DNA from 2 places in the Acidovorax sp. JHL-9 genome. Region 2 is predicted to be linked to the other one. Evidence: predicted binding sites of a transcription regulator. Region 2 holds the regulator's gene; the other holds the start of a gene.

Region 1 (5,118 bases), on a different contig from region 2:
GACGCCATGGAGCGCAACATCGCGCGCATGGCCGACTTTGCCCGCAAGCACCGCGTGCTGTGGCGCCCGCACGCCAAGATGCACAAGAGCGCCGAGATCGCCCTGCAGCTGCAGCGCGCCGGTGCCGTGGGCGCCTGCGTGCAAAAGACCGCCGAGGCCGAGGCGCTGGCCGCAGGCGGCGTGCGCGACATCACCATCACCAACCAGGTCATCGCCCACCCCAAGCTGCTGCGCGTGGCGCGGCTGGCCGCACGCCTGCAGGCCCAGGGCGGGCGCCTGGCGCTGGCGGTGGACAGCGCCGAGGGCATCCAGCGGCTGGCCGAGGCCATGGCCCAGGCAGCGCCGCAGGCGCGCATCGACGTGCTGGTCGAGATCGACGTCGGCCAGGGCCGCTGCGGCGTACCACCGGGCGAGCCGGCCCTGGCGCTGGCCCAGGCCGTGGCGCGGCTCACGCAGCTGCGCTTTGCCGGCCTGCATGCCTACCATGGCCGCGCCCAGCACCTGCACGGCGCGGCCGAGCGGCGCGACGCCATCGCGGCGGCCGTGCAGGCCGCGCGCCACACGCGCGACCTCCTCACCGCCGCCGGGCTGCCGGTGCCACTGGTCACCGGCTCGGGCACCGGCACGCTGGTGCACGAAGCGGCCAGTGGGGTGTATGGCGAGCTGCAGGCGGGCTCGTTCCTGTTCATGGACGCCGACTACGCACGCAACGAACGCGAGCCGGCCCAGCCCGCATTCGAGCAGGCACTTTTCGTCAAAACGCAGGTCATCTCGGCGTGCGACAGCCATGCCGTGTGCGACGCGGGGCACAAAAGCCACGCCATCGACTCGGGCCTACCCACCGTGGCCCTGCTGCCGCCCGGGCGCGCCCTGCGCTATGCCAATGGCGGCGACGAGCACGGCTTGCTGTATGCCGACAGCCCCCAGGCCCGGCTGCCCGCGCTGGGCCAGATGCTGTGGCTGGTGCCTGGGCACTGCGACCCCACGGTGAACCTGCATGACTTCTTGATCGGCGTACGCGGCGGGCTGGCCGCGGGCGCGGTGGAACGCATCATCAGGGTTGATGCCAGAGGTGCCTTGACCTGATTGGGGCCAGCATGCGGCGGCATGAGCCCAGCCAGATCATCGTTCTCGCCACGCGCGGCATTCTTTTTGCTGATCGCCATCGAGCTGGCCGTCGGCATCCGGCGCCAGCGCAACACCTACCACCTGGCCGACGCGGTCAGCAGCATCCGCCTTGGGGTTCACGCGGCTGCTGCGCATCGGCATCTACACGGCGCTGTTTGAGCTGCTGGCGCTGATGATAGAGGCGGGCGGCCGACGCCGCGCCAAGGGCTGGCGCACCCGAGTGCGCGGCGGCCCTCCCCGCAGCGCCCGACCATCACCCCGCTGCGGCGACCCGGGCAGGCTGATCAGGCAGTGCCAGGTCAGGCGCAGTGCCGGGCGCCACCGGCAAGCCGGTGAACACCCCGATGGGCGATCCGATGTGCGCCTGCAGCGCCACCGTTTCACCAATCATGATCAGCGCAGGCGGGTGCACGCCATGGGCCACACTGAGCTCGGGCAAGGTTTGCAGCGTGCCCACGATGCTGCGCTGGCCGGGCAATGTGGCGCGTTCGACCATGGCCGCGGGCGTGCTGGCCGGCAGGCCATGGGCGATGAGCTGGGCGCAGATGGTGGGCAAGGTGCCCACGCCCATGTAGATCACCACGGTCTGGTGGGGCCGCGCCAGTGCCACCCAGTCCAGCGCAACGGTGCGCTCGCCCTCTTCGCCCTGCAGGTGGCCCGTGGCAAGCACCAGCATGGCGGAATGGTCGCGGTGCGTGAGGGGGATGCCGGTGGCCGCCGCGGCGCCCTGCGCCGCGCTGATGCCGGGCACGGTGTCGCAGGCAATGCCCAGAGCGGCCAGCGCCTGGGCTTCCTCGCCGCCGCGCCCGAAGATGTAGGGGTCGCCCCCCTTGAGCCGCACGAGGGACCGGCCGCTTTGCGCCAGCCGCACCATCAGATCGATGATGCCTTCCTGCGGCAGGGTGTGGTTGCGGCTTTGCTTGCCCACGTAGATCCGCTCGGCGCCGGGTGCCACATGCTGCAGCACGTCATCGGACACGAGATGGTCATACAGCACCAGGTCCGCGCTGGCCAGCGCGCGGGCCGCCTTGAGCGTGAGCAGTTCGGCATCGCCGGGCCCGGCGCCCACCAGGGTCACTCGCCCCCACGCGGAAGGCGCCAGCCGGTTGGAAGGACCGACCGAAAGGGCGGCGGGAGTGCTGTCGTGGGGGGGCAGCGAAGTGGGGCAGGCGGTATCCATCGGGGTTTCCATGTGGAACGGGGCACGGTTGTAGGGCAATGGCTCGATTGTCAAAACGCCAGGGGCTGCCGTCCTTGATGCACATCAAGGACGATAGCGGCAAATCCAGCGATATTGGGCCATGCACGACAAGAACGCGCCGCAGTCGCCCCGCCTTGCGCAGGCGGGCACCTCACCCAAGGCCGGCAGCTCCCTGCGGGGCCTGCCCCGGCTCGGCATCTGGCTGGCCTTGCTGGCCGGTACCGCCGGACTCCATGCCCAACCCGCCCCACCCACCACGCCACGCCAGCAAGAGCTGGTGCGCATGGTGCGCCAGGACTGCGGCTCGTGCCACGGCCTGCGCCTGACCGGCGGCCTGGGCCCCGCGCTCACCCGCGAAGCCCTGGCCGACAAGCCGTTCGAGTCCATCGTCGCGACCATCTACTACGGCCGCCCCGGCACGCCCATGGCGCCCTGGAAAGCCATGCTCAGCGAAACCGATGCCCGGTGGATTGCCCAGCAACTGTTCGCCGGGTTTCCCGAATCTGTGAAAGACCGTCCATGAAACGCCGCCACTGCCTGAGCCTTCTGGGCGCCACCCCGCTGCTGCTGAGCGGCTGCGCCAGCGTTGCCGGGGCTTCCGGCGCCCCCGCCGACCTGCCCTTGCGCGGCACGGGCGACCTGGGTGTGGTGGTGGCGCGCGCCACCGGCACCCTGGCCATCGTCGACACCAGCCAGCGCGCGCTGCTGGCCCAGGTGAGCGGCCTGGGCGACCTCTCGCACGCCTCGGTGGTGTTCTCGCGCGACGGCCGCTACGCCTATGTTTTCGGGCGCGACGGCGCGCTCACCAAGGTTGACTTGCTGACGCAGCGCATGACGGCGCGGGTGATGCAGGCGGGCAACTCGATTGGCGGCGCCATCAGCGCCGACGGCAGCCTGGTGGTGGCGCAGAACTACACGCCCGGCGGCATCAAGGCCTTCAACGCCGCCACGCTGGAGCTGGTGGCCGACATTCCGGCCGCATACGAGAACGGCCAGCTCTCGCGCGTGGTCGGCCTGGTCGATCTGCCGGGCCGGCGCTTTGCCTACAGCCTGTTCGACGCCAACGCGATCTGGATCACCGACCTGTCCGACCCGGCGCGCCCCGTCACCACCAAGCTGCCCGACATCGGCCGCCAGCCCTACGACGCGCTGGTCACGCCCAATGGCCGCCACTACATCGCGGGCCTGTTCGGCGAGGACGGCCTGGCCATGGTGGATCTGTGGGAAGAGAAACCCCGCGCGCGCCGCATCCTGGCCGGTTACGGCCGGGGCCAGGAGCCGCTGCCGGTCTACAAGATGCCGCACCTGCGCGGCTGGGCCGTGGCCGGGCGCCGCGCCTACCTGCCTGCCATCGGCCGCCACGAGGTGCTGGTGGTGGACACCGACACCTGGCAGGAAGTGGGCCGCATCCCGGTGGCGGGCCAGCCCGTGTTCGTGATGGCCCGGCCCGACGGCCGCCAGGTGTGGGTCAATTTCTCGGTGCCCGACTACCACCGCGTGCAGGTCATCGACACCACCACGCAGTCCATCGTGCGTACCCTGGAGCCCGGCAAGGCCGTGCTGCACATGGAATTCACGCCGCGCGGCGAATCGGTCTGGATCAGCGCGCGCGACGACCACCGCGTGAGCGTGATCGACACCCAGAGCTTTGCCACCCAGGCCACCCTGTCGATCGATTCACCGAGCGGCATCTTCTTCACCTCGCGCGCTGCGCGGCTTGGGTTTTGACATGGACCACCCCCCTGAGCGGCTGCGCGGCGTCCGCTGGCCTGGGCCGCGCCAGTTTCATGGCCGACGGGCAAATCGCAACACAGCGGATGGACGGTATGCTTCTGAATACTGACCTGCGCCTGGCCCTGCTCAACCCCTGGCAGCGCGATTTTCCGCTGGTGCGCGAGCCCTTCGCGCACATTGCCACCAGCCTGGGCATGGCCCCCGACGAAGTCCTGGCGGGCTACGCCCGGCTGCAAGGCGAGGGGGCCTTGAGCCGCATCGGTGGCGTGTTCGCGGGCAACGCCGGTGGCGCCGCGCTGCTGGCCGCCATGGCCGTGCCGCCCGAGCGGCTCGATGCCGTGGCCGCCGTGGTTTCCAGCCACCCGGGCGTGAACCACAACTACCAGCGCGAGCACCACTACAACCTCTGGTTCGTGATGACCGGGCAGGACGACGCCGCCGTGCGCGCGGCCATGCAATCGCTCGAAGAAACCACGGGATTGATCGCGCTGCAGCTGCGCATGCTGCGCGCCTACCGCATCGACCTGGGCTTTGATCTGCGCGAACGCACCGCCCCGACCCCCATGGCGGCCGCGCGCGCGGCCCAGCCGGTGGCCGAGGCCGACCGCCCGCTGGCGGCCCTGCTCGAAGACGGACTGCCGCTCACGCCACGCCCCTACGACACCTGGGCGCAGGCGCTGGGCCGCACGCCCGAATCCGTGCTGCAGACGCTGCAGCAGTGGCTGGACGAAGGCACGCTGCGGCGCATCGGCGCCATCGTGCGCCACCACGAGCTGGGTTTCGACGCCAACGCCATGACCGTGTTCAACCTCCCCGACGCGCAGGTCGATGCCTTTGGCGAAGCACTGGCACGCGAGCCCGGCGTGACGCTGGCCTACCGGCGCGAGCGCGCCGAGGGCTGGCCCTACAACCTGTACTGCATGGTGCATGGCCGCGACCGTGCCGCCGTGCACGAAGTGCTCGCGCGCGCCATCGCCGACGTAGGCCTGGCGCCGTACCCGCACGAGGTGCTGTTCTCGTGCCGGCGCTTCAAGCAGACCGGCCCGCGGCGCTTT
Region 2 (5,118 bases):
GCATCGACATCCGCAAGGGTTTGCAATATGAATGCATTGGCTGCGGTCTTTGCGTGGATGCCTGCAATACCGTGATGGACAAGATGCATTACCCCAGAGGCTTGATAAGGTATTCGACCCAGAATGGTGTTCTGCATCGCTGGAGCCAGTCGCAAATCTTGCGCCATGTCTTGCGCCCTCGCGTGCTCATCTACACCGCGGTTCTGGTGGCTTTGTGTGTGGGCATGCTGGCCAGCCTGAGCACGCGCACCCCCCTGAAGGTGGACATCGTGCGTGACCGTGCCGCCTTGTCCCGCATTGTTGCGGGGGGCAAGCTTGAAAATGTCTATCGACTGCAGATCATGAATGCCACAGAGGCCGCACAGCGCTACCGCATTACTGCGAGCGGGCTGGATGGCTTGGAAGTGGCTTCGGAGCAGGAGGTGGACATTGGTGCTGCAGAATCCCGTTGGGTCGCGGTGCGACTGCAGATACCGTATGGATCTGCGGCCCCTGGTTCCCATGCGATTCATTTCGATATATCTGCACTGGAAAGCGGCGGCAAAGTGACTGAGAAATCCATATTCCTGGTGCCACGCTGAGTCAATTGAGTGAAGGTCACGCTGTGCGCTGCATGGCGTCTTGTGGCCTGTATGCTGATACCTGAGGAGCTTCCATGCCAACCAGCCCCGTTATTACTCCCGGACCCCAGCCATGGTGGAAGTTTGGGCATGTCTGGCTGGTGATTGCCGGACCGGTCATTGTGGTGATCGCCGGCTTCATTACGCTGTGGCTTGCCGTGAGTCGGCCGGACCCCGTCGTCGAGGAGGACTATTACCGCAAAGGGATTGAGATCAACCAGACGCTGGCACAGCCAGAGAAAAGTTTGGCCCCTGCGCTCAAGGGCCGCAACCATGCGGCGACACCTGCCGTAGATCAGCCTCGCTGAACGAGAGTCCCAACTGGTCGCATACAAACGCTCCCCGCAACCCCGAGGAAACACACGATGTGGACACAACGCCTGATGTGGATTGCATGGCCCGCTTTTCTGGTGGCCGGGATCCTGGAAATGCTGGTTTTCGCCATGGTGGATCCACAGGATCTTCATTGGCTCGGTCAACCATTGACGCTGTCCCGCCAGGGGGTCTATACCCTTGCGTTCTTTGCGTTCTGGATCATTACCATGGCTGCCAGCGCGCTGACAACGCTGCTCTCCATGTCACCCTTTGAACTCAACCGCTGCCCCGTGCCTCCGGATGCCCGACCGGACGATTGCCACAAGGCATCGTCATGCCCGTGACGGCCCATACCTGAACAGCGATCAGTGACAAGCCTGCTGGTTGTTGACAATACGCTTGAGTGCCTCGGTGTCCAGAATGCGGACATGGCGCTGTTTGACTTCTACCGTGCCATCTTCCACAAACTTCGAGAACGTGCGGCTGACTGTCTCCAGCTTGAGTCCAAGGTAACTGCCGATTTCTTCCCGTGTCATTCGCAATACCAGTTCGGACTGCGAGAACCCGCGGGCATGCAGGCGTTGCACCAGGTTGAGCAGGAACGCGGCCAGGCGCTCTTCTGCGCGCATGCTGCCCAGCAAAAGCATCACACCGTGTTCACGAACGATTTCCCGGCTCATGATCTTGTGAACGTGGTGTTGCAACGCCGTGACTTCGCGCGATAGTTCTTCGATGCGATCAAAGGGCATGACACACACTTCGGCATCTTCGAGGGCGACTGCATCACAGGTGTGATGGTCGTTGACGATGCCATCGAGTCCAATGATTTCACCCGCCATCTGAAAGCCTGTGACCTGGTCGCGCCCATCTTCGGTAGCGACGCAGGTCTTGAAAAAACCAGTGCGAATGGCATAGAGAGAAGTGAACGACTCTCCATTGCGAAAGAGCGTACCTCCCCGCTTGATTTTTCGCCGCACTGCCACGATATCGTCAATGCGTTGCAACTGCTGCTCGTTCAGGCCTACGGGCATGCACAGTTCTCGCAGGTTACAGTTGGAGCAGGCGACTTTGATGGTTTGCGGGTTCATGGGCACTGGGACCTGGACAGGTCAGGGTAATTGGCTTGTATCTGCTGGGACTCCATTGTCCCGTGGTGCACGCGTGGCGGCTGACTTGAATCAAATTGTCCCCCCTGTACCCATTCGTCTTCTTGATTAAGGTCAAGGACGTGGGCCAAAGGGTACGGCACAGTACCGATGCACGCAAGGATATTTTCCCATGACCGCTGTTACCCCAGAACTTCTGCGCCGTTTTGACATTCCAGGACCGCGCTATACCTCCTACCCCACGGCTGACCGGTTTGTGGAGGCTTTTGGGCAAGAGGACTATGTGTTGGCACTGTCACAGCGCCGGCTTGGTGCTACGGCCATGGCACTGCCGTTGTCGCTGTATGTCCACATTCCGTTTTGCGAATCGTTGTGCTACTACTGTGCCTGCAACAAGATCATCACCAAGCACCATGACCGTGCCGACGTGTATTTGCGCTACCTCAGCCGCGAGATTGATCTGCACACGGCCCACTGCGGCACCGGACAGGTGGTCAGCCAGTTGCACCTCGGGGGCGGCACGCCGACCTTCCTTTCGGACGACGGGCTGCGCCAGCTCATGGCAACGCTGCGGCGCAGTTTCACCTTTGCGCCGGGTGGTGAGTATTCCATCGAGGTGGATCCTCGCACGGTCACTTCGGAGCGGCTGGCGGTGCTGGCGGAGCTCGGCTTCAATCGATTGAGCTTCGGGGTGCAGGATTTTGATGCCGAGGTTCAGAAGGCCGTGCACCGCATTCAGCCCGCAGAGCAGGTGTTTGCATTGGTGGAAGCGTCTCGTGCGCTGGGCTTTGAGTCGGTCAATGTGGATTTGATTTACGGGCTGCCGCGCCAGACACCCGAGTCGTTTGATCGCACGCTGGCACAGGTGGCCCAGTTGCGCCCCGACCGAATCGCTTTGTATGCCTACGCCCATTTGCCCGATCGTTTCAAGCCGCAGCGGCGCATCATCTCGACAGAATTGCCCGCTGCATCCGCCAAGGTGACCATGCTTTCGCGTTCGCTGGACGCGTTCATTGATGCCGGTTACGTCTATGTAGGCATGGACCACTTTGCCTTGCCTACGGATGCGTTGGCGGTTGCCAAGCGGCAGGGGCGCCTGCACCGCAATTTTCAGGGCTACAGCACCCAGCCCGACTGCGATCTCATCGCCCTGGGCGTATCCGCGATCGGCCGGGTGGGCGCGACCTACAGCCAGAACGCCAAGTCGCTGGAGGAGTACTACGACCATCTGGATCAGGGGCGGCTGCCCGTGGTGCGGGGGTTGGCGCTGAATCGTGATGACCTGGTGCGCAGGGCCGTCATCATGGCGCTGATGTGCCAGGGCGAGGTGTTGTTTGAGCCCATGGATCAAGCTTGGCTCATTGATTTTCGGAAGTATTTCGCGCCGGAACTGGAGCAGTTGGAGTCCATGACCGAGCAGGGACTCGTTACGTTGACTGCCGAGGGTGTCAAGGTAACGCCCATGGGCTGGTTCTTTGTGCGCGGCATTGCCATGGTGTTTGACCGCTATTTGCAGGCTGACCGCAATCGGGCCCGGTTTTCGCGCATCATCTGATACCCATCATTCGAGCTGTGCCCCGGTCTTCATGCTTGCACCCCTTGCCGTAACGGCTTTGCTCATGGGGCTCGCTGGCGGGCCCCATTGCTTGGCCATGTGCTCCGCGCCTTGCGGTGCGATCATCGGCCAAGGGGTGGCGCGCTCGCAAGCGGGCAGTCCCGTCTCTCAGCCGGTTCAGTGGTTTCCCAAAGATGGAACCGCTCGCCGGCTGTTCGCATTTCACTTCGGGCGCCTGGCGGGCTATGCCGGGGGGGGCGCCCTGGCAGCGCTGGCCATGGACAGTCTGGCATGGGTGACCCGGCAAACCATGGCCTTGAGTCCGGTATGGACGCTGATGCACGTGGCGGTCATGGCCTGGGGTTTGATGATGATGGTGCAGGCGCGACAGCCTGCGTGGGTAGAGCAGGCAGGGCGTGCAGCCTGGCGCCGCGTGCAACCCCTTGTCCGCGCGCCGGGTGGACTGCTGGTGGCGGGCGGGCTTTGGGCACTCATGCCATGCGGATTGCTTTATTCGGCCCTGCTGGTGGCAGCGCTCAGCGGCAGCGTGTTGCAGGGCGCTGTCACCATGGTGTTTTTTGGCGTGGGGAGTGGGTTGTGGCTGGTGGGCGCGCCCTGGCTGTGGGGGCGGCTGCGTTCACGCATCAACGCGGTGCGAGCCAGTTGGGGAACCCGGCTGGCGGGTGCGCTGCTGGTCGGGGTGGCGGGGTGGGCATTGTGGATGGATCTGGTTTACAAACCCTCTCTCTGGTGCAGATAACTTCAGCGGGAAATACCTTGGGGTCACTCTGGCGGGTGGCGTCACGCCAGAACTTCATCATTGGGATTGCGGGGCACAATGGCCTGGGCGGCGGCGATAATCCTTGCAGCCAAGGGTGGTGCGCATGTCTCCATGTTTCTCCATGCATGCCGTGAAACTCCGTGAATTCCTTCCTCCTTATTGATACCGGCCCGCTTCGCATCGGCATGTATGTTCAGCCCGACGTGGGCTGGATGCACCACCCATTCAACGACCGTTATGCCAACGTCGTGTCGGTCGATTCGGCCAGACCGCTGAGGCCCAAGGTCATCGTTCATGATGCCCGGGTGCCCAAGGACGAAGCCCCCGTGCTGGACCTGGAGGCGATGCCCGAGCGGGCTATACGGCGTAGCCTGAAGCCTGCGCAGTTGCCGCGCGATGCGCTTGGCTATCTGTCTCCGCGCAAGCGGATCTGCCATTTTTTTGCGCGCGCTGTAGATCCTGGTCCTGACGAGGTGCACGCATGAACCCGCTACCACCGCAGTCTTGGCTGGACGGCCTGCAGGAAGCGGTGTGGCTCGTGGATGCCGGCAGTTTGTGCATCGTCCAGTCGAACCAGGCGGCTGAGCGACTGGTGGGCATGTCCGGGGAGGACATGGTCGGCAAGGCGGTGACAAGCCTGGCGGCAACACCCCAGGACTGTGCATTCTGGTCCGAGCCATTGGCCACTCTTGCGAAGGGCATCCACTCCCACACCTGCGTATGGCGGGCCGATGGCGTCCT

What was found. Region 2 encodes FNR, which switches genes on or off when oxygen is low (the NO sensors DNR and NnrR bind a similar motif). Its sites were predicted from a motif close to TTGATNNNNATCAA; they were not measured.
Region 1: cobA (uroporphyrinogen-III C-methyltransferase) is a predicted target of FNR. The motif match lies at 2,383-2,396, and genes of this name have one in related genera.

Annotation. Positions count from the first base shown of each region.
Region 1 is NZ_AUEX01000012.1:11,071-16,188, forward strand. It holds gene K225_RS0109490 (DSD1 family PLP-dependent enzyme) at 1-1,086, shown strand, start outside; gene K225_RS21655 (hypothetical protein) at 1,108-1,287, shown strand; gene cobA (uroporphyrinogen-III C-methyltransferase) at 1,382-2,308, opposite strand; gene K225_RS0109505 (cytochrome c) at 2,430-2,852, shown strand; gene K225_RS0109510 (cytochrome D1 domain-containing protein) at 2,849-4,057, shown strand; gene K225_RS0109515 (Lrp/AsnC family transcriptional regulator) at 4,156-5,118, shown strand, end outside.
Region 2 is NZ_AUEX01000008.1:55,144-60,261, reverse strand. It holds gene ccoG (cytochrome c oxidase accessory protein CcoG) at 1-581, shown strand, start outside; gene K225_RS0106645 (FixH family protein) at 656-928, shown strand; gene K225_RS0106640 (hypothetical protein) at 986-1,279, shown strand; gene fnr (fumarate/nitrate reduction transcriptional regulator Fnr) at 1,301-2,023, opposite strand; gene hemN (oxygen-independent coproporphyrinogen III oxidase) at 2,214-3,596, shown strand; gene K225_RS0106625 (sulfite exporter TauE/SafE family protein) at 3,628-4,356, shown strand; partial or broken gene K225_RS0106620 (phosphohydrolase) at 4,605-4,862, shown strand; gene K225_RS0106615 (bifunctional diguanylate cyclase/phosphodiesterase) at 4,859-5,118, shown strand, end outside.